DNA from 3 places in the Bradyrhizobium sp. Bra78 genome. Region 2 is predicted to be linked to each of the others. Evidence: predicted binding sites of a transcription regulator. Region 2 holds the regulator's gene; each other region holds the start of a gene.
The links. Region 2 encodes PhoB, which activates phosphate uptake and scavenging genes when phosphate is short. Its sites were predicted from a motif close to TGTCATNNANCTGTCAT; they were not measured.

Region 1 (4,198 bases), on a different contig from region 2:
CGCGTCGGCCGGCGGTGACGTTGCAGAGCGTGCGGCCATCACCGGCGCGCTGTCGCTGTACCTGAACTTCATCAACCTGTTCACGCTGCTCCTGCAGCTGCTCGGCCAGCGCGACTAAGCGCTGAGACGAGAGAACGGACACGAACCCCGGCCGAGAGGCCGGGGTTTCTGTTTGGGCCCGGATGCTTCCCCAAACGCCGTCATTGCGAGCGAAGCGAAGCAATCCAGAGAGCCTCCGCGGATGCATTTCTGGATTGCTTCGTCGCAAGGGCTCCTCGCAATGACGAAGTATGTGGAAGCATCGTTGCCTCTTCCAGCCGTCCCGGTAAGGCTCTAATCTCCTCCCATGTCCGCACCTGAGATCAGACCAGCCCTTGAGGCCGACCTTCCCGCCATCACCGCCATCTACCAGCAGGCTGTCCGCGAGGGCACCGCGACGTTCGAGCTGGCGCCGCCCGACCTGGCTGAAATGACGCGCCGCTACCGCGCGCTGGTCGACGGTGGCTATCCCTATTTCGTCGCCATCCTCGACGGGCGCGTCGCCGGCTATGCCTATGCCGGTGCCTACCGGCCAAGGCCGGCGTACCGCTTCACGGTCGAAAACTCGATCTACCTCGATCCGTCCTTCCACCGCCGAGGCATCGGGGCGCTCCTGCTGGAGCGGCTGATCGTCGAATGCGAGGCGCGCGGCTTCCGCCAGATGATCGCCGTGATCGGCGATTCCGCCAATGCCGGCTCGATCGGCGTGCACACCAAGGGCGGCTTCAAGATGATCGGCACCCATCCCAATGTCGGGCTTAAATTCGGCCGCTGGCTGGACACCGTGATGATGCAGCGCGACCTCGGCGAGGGCGCGAGCACGGTGCCGGGGAAGTAGAGCCTCGTCAGACCACCGCCAATTTCCGGTCGATCACCAGGAGCACGCGCTCCAGCTCGTGGCCGCGGCGCAGGATCAAGCCCGTCGCCGAAATCACACTGTACATGCCTTGCTTGCGCGCGAGCCGCGGATCCTTCTCAATTCGATAGATCGGCACTTCCGAGGCGCGGCGAAAGACCGAGAACACGGCGCGGTCTTTCAGGAAGTCGATGGCATAGTCGCGCCACTCGCCATCGGCGACCATCCGGCCGTAGAGATTGAGAATACGGTGCAGCTCGAGCCGGTTGAACGTCACGCGGCTCAGTTGAGCATTGGCAGCGGCGGGGCGCGCCGCCGCGCGCTGTTCGCTCGGATCGGCATCCTCCGACAGACTCATGGAGCGCCTCCTGTCGCATCAGCATGGTCGCGTCCGCGAAGACCGTCCCCGGAACCGCGGATCATGACAGTTGCATGATTGCGCCAACCGTTCTCCTCTGCAAGAGGCTCCTGGTTCCACCGGCCAAATCAGTTGCAAATCAGCACACACGCAACGGTGGCAATATATCGCGGCGAACCGTCACGGGATCGTTAGCAGGAATCATAGTGTCGCCGCTTTTCCGCCCAGCGACTGCCGCCCTGCACTGCGAAAAGACCTGTGTGCGTTGACCCGGTCCTTTCGGTTCCGGATTCCTCAGCCCCCAGCCCCCCGGGGTCGTCAGGATCGGGTCTGTTCGCGCCACAAGGAGGGCCAACGCGAGTTGGTCCTTTTTTGTTTATGTCCGGATGTTTCCGGCTCGACCAAGTTCTCCCCACCACTGCGCAAACTCTCGCCCCTCATCCTGAGAGCCGCGAAGCGGCGTCTCGAAGGATCGAGGCCCGAGATGCATCAGCGGGGCCTGCATGGTTCGAGACGGCGCTGGCGCGCCTCCTCACCATGAGGATTGAGAGCGGGGATTTGTCGGAGAGAAAGCGAAGCGCCGAGCGAGTTCAGTGCAGCGACGTGTAGGCCGCGCCAAGCATCGGGCCCGGTTTTTCTCGGCTGCCGTCCTGGACATAGACCACCGCGCCGTCGACGCCGTCGCGCGTGAGGTTCTCGATCGGCACCGTCCAGCTTTCCGGACGTCCGGTCCAGTCGCCCACCTTGAGCAGGTTGCGCACGACGTTGTGATAGATCACCTGCTGCCCGCGATTTTCGCCGCGGCTGATCGCGATCGGCACCGACTTCGCAATCGAGCAGATCCAGACCTCGCCATGCGAGACCGCAGGCTCCTTGCTGGCGGCCACCGAGACGTTGATCTGCTTGCCCGCCAGCGACATCGTCACCGGCACGCTCATCACGCCCACGCCCTTGTCGGTCTTGCCGATCGCATTCTCGATACCGGTGCGGTCGCTGCCGACGACGTGCGTGGAGCCGTTGACCACGACTTGCGGCGTGTAGACCTCGCGGTCGCCGCGCATGCGCGAATAGGCACGCTGCCGCGCCGAGAAGCGTGAATCCGCCAGCGTGTCCTTCCAGCCGAGATAATCCCAATAGTCGATCGGCATGCTCAGCGCGATGATCGAGGGATCGCTGGAGAGGTCGCCGATGATCTTGTCGGCCGGCGGGCAGGACGAGCAGCCCTGGGAGGTGAAGAGCTCGACCACGGCGCGAGGATCAGCCTCGGCAGGACGTATGACGGCGACGATCGCACAGATACCAAGTGCTCCCGACCAGAAGGCACCAGACCAACGTGAAACCAGATGAGAAGCCGTCATTGCTGTCATGTCGTACGCCGCACACCATTGCTCGTGAGAAGGGAAATCTTACCGCCGGATGGTCACCGTAGTCTTACGGGCGCGACACACTCTAGCGTCCAGACAACCACCCAAAGCGAAGTATTTCGCAGGGCGGGCCCGTCCGAAGCTGCCGCAAACGCGCGAAGGCGGCCTTGTGATAGGCCGCCTTCGTTTAACCTTCTACTCACTTCGCAGTGAGCCACCGTTCACAAATCCGCGCTTATGCCGCGAGCTTGCGCAGCACATAGTGCAGGATGCCGCCGTTGCGGTAGTAATCGAGCTCGTCCAGCGTATCGATGCGGCAAAGCAGCGAAACGCGCTGCAACGAGCCGTCGCCGGAGACGATCTCCGCGGTCAGCTTCTGACGCGGCTTCAGATCGCCGATGAGACCGCGCAGCGTGACCTTCTCGTCGCCCTTCAGGCCGAGCGACGACCAGGAGGTGCCGTCCTCGAAGGTCAGCGGCAGCACGCCCATGCCGACCAGGTTGGAGCGATGGATGCGCTCGAAGCTCTGGCAGATCACGGCGCGCACGCCGAGCAGACGCGTGCCCTTCGCGGCCCAGTCGCGCGAGGAGCCGTTGCCGTATTCGGCGCCGGCGAACACCACCAGCGGAACCTGCTCCTGCTGGTACTTCATCGCGGCGTCGTAGATCGACATCTGCTCGCCGTCGGGCCAGTGCTTGGTAAGACCGCCCTCGGGGATGTTGCCGTCAGCGCCCTTCAACATGAAGTTCTTGATGCGGATGTTGGCGAAGGTGCCGCGCATCATCACTTCGTGATTGCCGCGGCGCGTGCCGTACTGGTTGAAGTCGGCGGGACGCACCTGATGCTCGCTGAGATATTTTCCGGCGGGCGAGGTGAGCTTGATCGAACCGGCCGGCGAGATGTGGTCGGTGGTGATCTTGTCGCCGAACATGGCGAGGATGCGCGCCTCGACGATGTCGGTGACCGGCTCCGGCTCCTTCTTCATGCCGTCGAAATAGGGCGGGTTCTGCACGTAGGTCGAGCTCATGTTCCAGCGATAGGTCTCGCTCTCGACGGTCTTAATCTTGCGCCAGTTGGTGTCGCCCTTGAACACGTCGGCATACTTCTTCTTGAAGATCGCCGCGGTCACGAACTTCTTCATGAAGGCGTTGATTTCCTTCGTCGTCGGCCAGATGTCCTTCAGGTACACCGGCTTGCCGTCCTTGCCTTCGCCGAGCGGCTCGACGGCGAGGTTCTTGGTGACGCTCCCCGCGAGCGCGTGGGCGACGACCAGCGGCGGCGAAGCCAGATAGTTCGCCTGCACGTCCGGCGAGACGCGGCCTTCGAAGTTGCGGTTACCGGAGAGCACGGCGGCCGCGACGATGCCGTTGTCGTTGATCGACTTCGAGATCTCCTCCGGCAGCGGACCGGAATTGCCGATGCAGGTGGTGCAGCCGAAACCGACCAGGTTGAAGCCGACCTTGTCGAGATCGGTCTGGAGACCGGAATCGGCGAGATAGGCCGCGACCACCTGGCTGCCCGGGGCCAGCGAGGTCTTCACCCACGGCTTGGCCTTGAGGCCCTTCGCGGCAGCGTTACGGG
Region 2 (4,198 bases):
AAGCCGCCGCCGAGCGCCTTGGCCAGCGACATCACGTCAGGCGTGACGCCGGTGCGCTTATAGGCGAAGAGATCGCCAGTGCGGCCCATGCCGGTCTGCACCTCGTCGAACGCGAGCAGCAGGCCTTTCTCGTCACAGAGCTGGCGCAACGCCTTGAGGAAGCCGGGAGGCGCCGAACGCACGCCACCCTCGCCCTGGATCGGCTCGATCAGGATGCCGGCGGTCTGCGGACCGATCGCCTTCTTCACGGCCTCGATGTCACCATGCGCCACCTGGTCGAAACCATCCATCGGCGGACCGAAACCTTCGAGATATTTCGCAGAACCCGTCGCGGCCAGCGTCGCCAGCGTGCGGCCGTGGAACGCGCCTTCGAAGGTGATGATGCGATAGCGTTCCGGATGCCCCTTGGAGAAGTGATGATGGCGGACCAGCTTGATCACACCTTCCAGCGCCTCGGCGCCGGAATTGCAGAAGAACACGAAGTCCGCAAAGCTCTCGTTGCAGAGGCGGTTCGCAAGCTTCTCGCCGTCCGGGCTCTGGAACAGGTTCGACATGTGCCAGAGCTTGGTCGCCTGCTCCTGCAACGCTGCGACCAGCGCGGGATGAGCATGACCGAGCGCATTCACGGCGACGCCCGAAGTGAAATCGAGATAGCGCTCGCCATTGGTCGCGATCAGCCAGCAGCCCTCGCCGCGCTCGAAGCCGAGGTCGGCCCTGGCGAAAACAGGGAGCAAATGCGGCGCGGCGCTGTTGGTCATGACGATCACTTGAATGTTGTGGACGGCCTGAATGTGCATTGCGCAACGCACCATTGACCGGTCCGGAAAACGAAACGTGCCGCCTTTTAAGGGCGGCACGCAGCACTATCTTATGCCTGGCAAGACGGGTGTCAATGCCGCCCGGAAAGCCTCGCGAAACGCAGAATCCGTAGTCTTGCGGTGCCGATTTTGCGGGTTTTTCACCACGGAACATGTGGAAGCGAGTCGGCGGACTCTTGCGCGGGAGTCACGCCATATTGTAGCGTTTGGATTGTCAGATACGACATCTCGTGCAGCGGTTCTGATCTCTAAGTCCTTATGTACCGGCGTAAACGTTCGGGCGTCATTGGCGCGCCCGGCGAGCCTTAAGGGATTCTGACGGCACGGGTTTTTAAGGCTTAGGCATTCGCTGCGAGGCCCCAGGATGGCTGGCGCGCAGCGAGGGAAAGGGTGCAATGACGGTTTTGACCTGGTCCGATGATCGCGTCGAGCAGCTGAAAAAGCTCTGGGAGGCCGGACTTTCGGCCAGCCAGATCGCGGCTGAGCTCGGCAATGTGACCCGCAATGCCGTGATCGGCAAAGTGCACAGGCTCGGCCTGTCGGGCCGCGCCAAGAGCCCATCTTCCGCAGCGCCCCGGCCGCGCAAGGCGCGTCCCGCGCAGCACATGATGCGGGTGACCCGTCCGATCTCGCGCGGCAACACCGCGCTGGCGCAGGCCTTCGAGGTCGAGGTGGAGGCTGAGCCGGTCACCTACGACAACGTGGTGCCGATGAGCCAGCGGCTGTCGCTGCTGGAGCTGAACGAGGCGACCTGCCACTGGCCGGTCGGCGATCCCTCGAGCCCGGACTTCTTCTTCTGCGGCGGCAAGGCCCTCTCCGGCCTGCCCTATTGCGCCCAGCACTCGCGCGTGGCGTATCAGCCCGCGGCGGATCGCCGGCGCGCACCGGCGAAGCCGGGGCCGCGCTGAAGCCCGGCTCCAAACGACATCGTCCCGGCCTAACTAGCTAGCGCGCAATTGCGCAGTAGGGACCGGAACGATCGAAAAATGGAAATGCGCGCCGCCCGGCGCGCTTTTTACTTGCCTGTTCGCGGCTGAACTTACGCCTGCTCCGCCTTCGCGAAACGGTCGTCCAGCGCATAGCCGGCGCCGCGGACGGTGCGGATCGGGTCCTGCTCGCGGCCGAGATTGAGCAGCTTGCGCAGGCGGCCGATATGCACGTCGACCGTGCGCTCGTCGATGTAGATGTCGCGGCCCCAGACGCTGTCGAGCAGCTGCTCGCGCGAGAACACCCGGCCCGGATGCTCCAGGAAGAACTCCAGGAGGCGATATTCGGTCGGGCCGAGATCGATCGGCCGGCCGGAGCGCGCCACGCGGCGCTTGTCGCGATCGAGCTCGATGTCGCCATAGGCGAGCACGGTGGCGAGCCGCTCCGGGCTTGCGCGCCGCAAGAGGCCCTTCACCCGCGCCAGCAGCTCCGGCACCGAAAACGGCTTGACGATGTAATCGTCGGCGCCGGTCGCAAGACCCCGCACCCGCTCGCTCTCCTCGCCGCGCGCGGTGAGCATGATGATCGGGAGCTGCTTGGTCTCGGGCCGGGTGCGCAGCCGTCGGCACAGCTCGATGCCGGACAGACCCGGCAGCATCCAGTCGAGCACGATGAGATCGGGGATGTGCTCCTTGAGCCGGGTGTCGGCGTCGTCGCCGCGCATCACCGTCTCGACGTCATAGCCGTCGCCTTCGAGGTTGTAGCGAAGAAGCTCGGTGAGAGCTTCCTCGTCCTCAACCACCATAATGCGTGCGCCCATGGTGTCGTCGCTCCTTGCGTGATCAGGTATTCGGAACCGTCGTGGCGAAGTTCGTCATGTCGCCCTTCGGCCGCTTGTCGGTGATCGCCTGGCCCTCGATCATGTAGAACACGGTCTCGGCGATATTGGTGGCGTGGTCGCCGATGCGCTCGATATTCTTGGCGCAGAACATCAAATGGATGCAGAACGAGATGTTGCGCGGATCCTCCATCATGTAGGTGAGAAGCTCGCGGAACAGCGAGGTGCAGATGGCATCGACTTCCTCGTCGCCCTTCCACACCGCCATCGCCGCCGGCAGATCGTGCGCGGCATAGGCGTCCAGCACCGACTTGACCTGCTGCTGCACGAGGTCGGTCATGTGCTCGAGGCCGCGGAACAGCTTGAGCGGATGAAAATCCGTTTCCAGCGCCGCGACGCGCTTACCCATGTTCTTGGCGAGGTCGCCGATACGCTCCAGATCGGTCGCGACGCGCATGGCGCCGACGATCTCGCGCAGATCGACCGCCATTGGCTGGCGGCGCGCAATGGTGAGGACGGCGCGCTCCTCGATCTTCTTCTGGAGCGCGTCGAGCTCGACGTCGATGGCGACGACGCGCTGGCCGAGCGCGACGTCGCGGCGGATCAGCGCATCGACGGAATCGACGATCATGCGCTCTGCGATTCCGCCCATCTCGGCGACCAGGCGAGTGAGCTCCTGGAGGTCGGTGTCGAAGGCCTTTGCGGTATGTTCGGAACCCATGTCCTGTCTCCTCAGCCGAACCGGCCGGTGATGTAGTCCTGCGTGCGCCGATCGGTCGGCGACGTGAATATCTTGCTGGTCTCGTCGAACTCGATCAACTCGCCGAGATACATGAAGGCGGTCTTGTCGGAGACGCGCGCCGCCTGCTGCATGTTGTGGGTGACGATCGCGATCGTGTAGTTCTCGGACAGCTCCTGGATCAGCTCCTCGACCTTGGCGGTCGAGATCGGATCGAGCGCCGAGCAGGGCTCGTCGAACAGGATCACTTCGGGCCGCACCGCGACCGTGCGGGCGATGCAGAGGCGCTGCTGCTGGCCGCCGGACAGCGACAGGCCCGACGCGTTGAGCTTGTCCTTGACCTCGTTCCAGAGCGCGCCGCCGCGCAGCGCCTTCTCGACCCGGCCGTCCATCTCGGACTTCGGGATTTTCTCGTAAAGACGGATGCCGAAAGCGATGTTCTCGTAGATCGTCATCGGGAACGGCGTCGGCTTCTGGAACACCATGCCGACGCGGGCGCGCAGCAGATTGAGGTCGAGCTTGCCGTCGAGGATGTTGGTCTGGTCGAGCATCACCTGACCGGTCGCGCGCTGGCCCGGATAGAGGTCGTACATCCGGTTGAAGATGCGCAGCAGGGTCGACTTGCCGCAGCCCGACGGGCCGATGAACGCCGTGACGCGGTTGGTGCCGAGCGTCAGGTTGATGTTCTTCAGCGCGTGGTGCTCGCCGTAATAGAAATTGAGGTTGCGCACCGTCACCTTGGGGGGAGCCTCGGGCAATGCTGCCGTCTGGGGCAGGCCACCGGCCGCGCTCATCGACGATACTGAAAGTTCACTCATTTTGCGGTCCTCTCGGCGCCAAGTATGCGCGCGCCAATGTTCAGGGCAAGCACGGTCA
Region 3 (4,198 bases), on a different contig from region 2:
CGGAAGCCTACATGCCGGCGCTGAAGGCCGCTGGCATCAAGGTCATCCACAAATGCACGTCGGTCCGGCATTCACTGAAAGCCGAACGCATCGGCTGCGACGCCGTCAGCGTCGATGGCTTCGAGTGCGGCGGTCATCCCGGTGAGGACGACATCCCCAACATGATCCTGCTGCCCCGTGCGGCGGAGGAGCTGAAGATTCCGTTCGTCGCCTCCGGCGGCATGGCGGACGGCCGCAGCCTCGTTGCGGCGCTCTCGCTGGGCGCGGCCGGCATGAACATGGGCACGCGCTTCATCGCCACCAAGGAAGCGCCGGTGCATCAGAACGTGAAGAACGCGCTGGTCGCGGCCACCGAGCTCGACACCCGCCTGATCATGCGGAGCTTGCGCAACACCGAGCGCGTGCTCAAGAACGCCAACGTCGATCGCCTGCTCGAGATCGAGCGCGAGAAGGGCGACAAGCTCAAGATCGACGACATCCACGACCAGGTCGCGGGCGTCTATCCCAGGATCATGCTGGAGGGCCAGATGGATGCGGGCGCCTGGAGCTGCGGAATGGTGGCCGGCCTCATCCACGACATCCCCTCATGCAAGGAACTGGTGGATCGCATCATGGGCGAAGCGGAAACCATCATCCGGAGCCGCCTGATGGGGTTCCTGGACGGGACGGGTGCAGCGCGAAAGGTCGCCTGACACCGCAAACTTCTTAACCACGGCGGCATTTGGCCGCTGGAATTGCGCGCGACGCCTCCTAGATAGAAGTAAATTACCCCTTAACAATCAATTTCAGGAGGCGTCCGTGGTCCTGAAGAGCGTATCTTTTGTCGTTGCCCTCGGCGTCGTGCTCGCATGGGGCGGCCTCGCGCGCGCTGATGACTACAAGCCCGGTGAATATCTCGGCCTTGACCTGTCCAAGGCAGTCCTGTCGCCGAAGCGGCTCGGGCCCGAGACGCAATTCGCTCCTGTTGCGCTGGAGGCGCGCGGCGGCAACGAAGCGCAGGCGCGGGCCGAACCGGTAGATGTGCCGAAGAAGGTCGCGGCTGAACGTGTGCATGTGTCCGAGCCGAAGGTCGCGCACGCTAGGCCCGCGCAGCCGCGCGGCGCCGCTCGCACCAGACTCGCGCATCGTCACGGCAATCCTCTGGATGCGCAGGCGATGGACACCCGAATCCAGACCTGGCCGTGCCGCAGCGGCGGCATCTGCAACTGGAAGCATTAGCTGGCGAGACAGCCGGACCCAACGCTCTCCCCGTAAGAACGGGGCGAACGAGTGCACCGTCGCGCAGGTGTAGCCCGATCCGTCATCTGTCCGTCGCAAAACCGTAGGCATGGAGTCAAGAAACCGTAAGCCGGGAGTCAAACGGCGCAGGCACCTTCCGTCGCGATTCGACGAAGGTTCCCTGAATGGCAACGCTCCGCGCCGCGCGCGCCTGGACCCGGCGGCAGTTCCTGGTCCGCTCCACCTCAAGCCTCGCCGTCGCCTCGCTCGGCACACTCGCCAAGCCGCACCTCGGCCGCGCCGCGGATCGTCCGCAGATCGCAGGCGGCATCCAGTCCGGCGATATCTCGGACGGCTCGGCTGTGATCTGGGCGCGCGCTGACCGGCCTGCGCGCATGCAGGTGGAGTGCTCGACCGTCGAGAGCTTCAAGACCGTCATCGCGTCAGCTTCGCGCGATGCGTTGCCGGACGCCGACTTCACGTCAAAAGTCCTTCTGAACGATCTGCCACCGGGGCAAGACATCTTCTATCGAGTCCGCTTCGACGACGTCGCGACCGGCGTTGCCGGCGAAACCCGCGTCGGCCATTTCCGCACCGCGCCGTCTGCCGGCCGGTCGATCTCGTTCCTGTGGTCGGGTGATGTCGCGGGGCAGGGCTGGGGCATCGACATCTCGCGCGGCGGCTATCGCAGCTATCGCACGATGCTCGACAACCGCCCGGACTTCTTCATCCACTCCGGCGACCACATCTACGCCGACTGCACGATTCCCTCCCAGCAGAAGCTGCCGAACGGAGAGACCTGGCGCAATCTGGTGACCGAGGAGAAATCCGAGGTCGCGCACACGCTGGCGCAGTTCCGCGGCAACTACAAATACAACCACCTCGACGAGCATTTCCGCGCTTTCCACGCCGAGGTGCCGATGTTCGCGCAGTGGGACGACCACGAGGTCACCAACGACTGGTCGCCGACCGGCAGCTATGACGACGCCGGCCACGAGGACGACGGCACGCCGCGTTTGGTCGCGCGCGCCCGCCGCGCCTTCTTCGACTTCATGCCGATCCGCGACATCGGCGCGCGGAAGGGGCGGGTCTATCGCAAGATCGCCTATGGTCCGCGGCTCGATGTCTTCATGATCGACATGCGCAGCTATCGCGACGACAGCTGGAACAAGGGCGATGACCATCGCGGCTGGATCCTGGGCGCCGAGCAGCTCGCCTGGCTGAAGCGCGAGCTCGCCGCCTCGCGCGCTACCTGGAAGGTGATCGCCGCCGACCTGCCGATCGGCCTCGTCAGCCCGGATGCGGTTGCGCTCGGCGACGGGCCGCCCGACCGGCGCGAGCACGAAATCGCCGATCTGCTGGCCTCGATCAAGCGCACCGGTGTTCGCAACATCGTCTGGCTCACCGCCGACATGCACTACACCGCTGCGCATTATTACGATCCAAACAAGGCGCAGTTCAGGGATTTCGAGCCGTTCTGGGAATTCGTCTCCGGTCCCCTGCATGCCGGCACCTGGGGGCCGGGCGAACTGGACGACACGTTTGGTCCGGTCGCGATGTACCAGAACGGATGCAGCGAAGCGCAGGGCGAGAATCTGGCGCCCTGCTTCGGCTTGCAGTTCTTCGGCCGCGTCGATATCGACGGCCGCAACGGCGTGATGACCGTGACGCTGAAAGACGTCGACGACCGCGACCTCTGGTCGGTCGACATCGAGCCGCAGCCGCAGGCACGCCCGGCCGTGGTGGCGCAGCATTCCTAAGGCATGCGCAGGCCGATGCCGCCGCGCACGGGCCGGGTCACGGGCTGCGGGGCTTCTGCGCGCGCATTCATCCAGGCCGGCAGCTGCGGGGCCGTGGATTGCCGGACGAAAAACTCGCCCTGCTTGGGTGAGCCCATATAGGCGAAGCCGTCGGCATAGGTCGGCGTGGCACCGGCAAGGGCGGCCGCCAGGATGGCCATCGTCAGAATCGTCTGCATGATCGTCTCCGTGTCGCGTGCGGCCGGAATGACCGCCATGGTCTGATGCTGACAGGAGAGGGGCATAAGCTGAAATGCCGTTTGGCTGTCGCGGCGATGCCCGCCGGCTATTTTGCTAACCCGATCTTGATTGGTCCAGGGGTGCCATCCGCGCTAAAGTGCCCGCTCCCGCCGCCTCTTTTCCATCACCGAAGAGTCCGTTCCCGCGGACCCACCGCGCGCTGAAATACGTCAGGAGTTAACTCATGGGCAATCTGAAGACACAGGGCATCAGCATGCCCAAGCTCGGCCTCGGCACATTCCGCATGCAGGGCGATGCCTGCCGCGACGCGGTCGAGAGCGCGCTGTCGATCGGGTATCGCCACATCGACACGGCCGAGATGTACGGCAACGAGGAACCGATCGGCGCGGCTCTCGCCGCGGCGCGGCTGCCGCGCAGCGAGCTGCATGTCACGACGAAGGTCTGGCACGAGAATCTGGCGCCGGACGCGATCCGACGGGCCTTCGACGCCAGCCTGAACAAGCTGCGACTCGACCATGTCGATCTCTATCTCGTGCATTGGCCGTCGAAAGCCGCGAACTGGGGCGCGGTTTTCGACACCTTGATGAAGCTGAAGGAGGAGGGGCGCACGCGGGCGATCGGCGTTGCCAATTTCACCACGGCGCTGCTCAAGATCGCGGTCGAGGACATCAAGGCGCCGATCGCCTGCAACCAGATCGAGTATCACGCCATGCTCGATCAATCGAAGGTGCTGGCCTATCTCCAGGCCAGGTCGATTCCGCTGGTCGCCTATTGCCCGCTGGCGCAGGGACGCATCGCCTCGGATCCGGTGCTGGCGGAGATCGGCACCAGGCACAATGCGACGGCTGCGCAGGTTGCGCTGAAATGGCTGCTCGATCAGGACGGCGTCGCGGCGATCCCGAAGGCCGCGCGCCGCGAGAGCCAGCAGGCCAATCTCGACGCAATGAAGATCACGCTCGACGATGCCGACCGCAAGAAGA

Region 1: a site for PhoB is predicted at 1,317-1,333, ahead of OC450_RS31400 (DUF2794 domain-containing protein). Genes of this name have one in related genera too.
Region 3: a site for PhoB is predicted at 1,299-1,315, ahead of OC450_RS06160 (alkaline phosphatase D family protein). Genes of this name have one in related genera too.

What each region holds. Positions count from the first base shown of each region.
Region 1 is NZ_JALJRE010000019.1:63,339-67,536, forward strand. Features, by position in the region: gene OC450_RS31390 (Bax inhibitor-1/YccA family protein) at 1-118, shown strand, start outside; gene OC450_RS31395 (GNAT family N-acetyltransferase) at 347-877, shown strand; gene OC450_RS31400 (DUF2794 domain-containing protein) at 885-1,253, opposite strand; gene OC450_RS31405 (DUF1223 domain-containing protein) at 1,844-2,620, opposite strand; gene acnA (aconitate hydratase AcnA) at 2,853-4,198, opposite strand, start outside.
Region 2 is NZ_JALJRE010000024.1:27,335-31,532, reverse strand. Features, by position in the region: gene OC450_RS33575 (aspartate aminotransferase family protein) at 1-758, opposite strand, end outside; gene OC450_RS33570 (GcrA family cell cycle regulator) at 1,214-1,726, shown strand; gene phoB (phosphate regulon transcriptional regulator PhoB) at 1,858-2,565, opposite strand; gene phoU (phosphate signaling complex protein PhoU) at 2,588-3,304, opposite strand; gene pstB (phosphate ABC transporter ATP-binding protein PstB) at 3,316-4,140, opposite strand; gene pstA (phosphate ABC transporter permease PstA) at 4,137-4,198, opposite strand, start outside.
Region 3 is NZ_JALJRE010000002.1:467,203-471,400, forward strand. Features, by position in the region: gene OC450_RS06150 (NAD(P)H-dependent flavin oxidoreductase) at 1-692, shown strand, start outside; gene OC450_RS06155 (hypothetical protein) at 799-1,218, shown strand; gene OC450_RS06160 (alkaline phosphatase D family protein) at 1,404-2,978, shown strand; gene OC450_RS06165 (hypothetical protein) at 2,975-3,196, opposite strand; gene OC450_RS06170 (aldo/keto reductase) at 3,442-4,198, shown strand, end outside.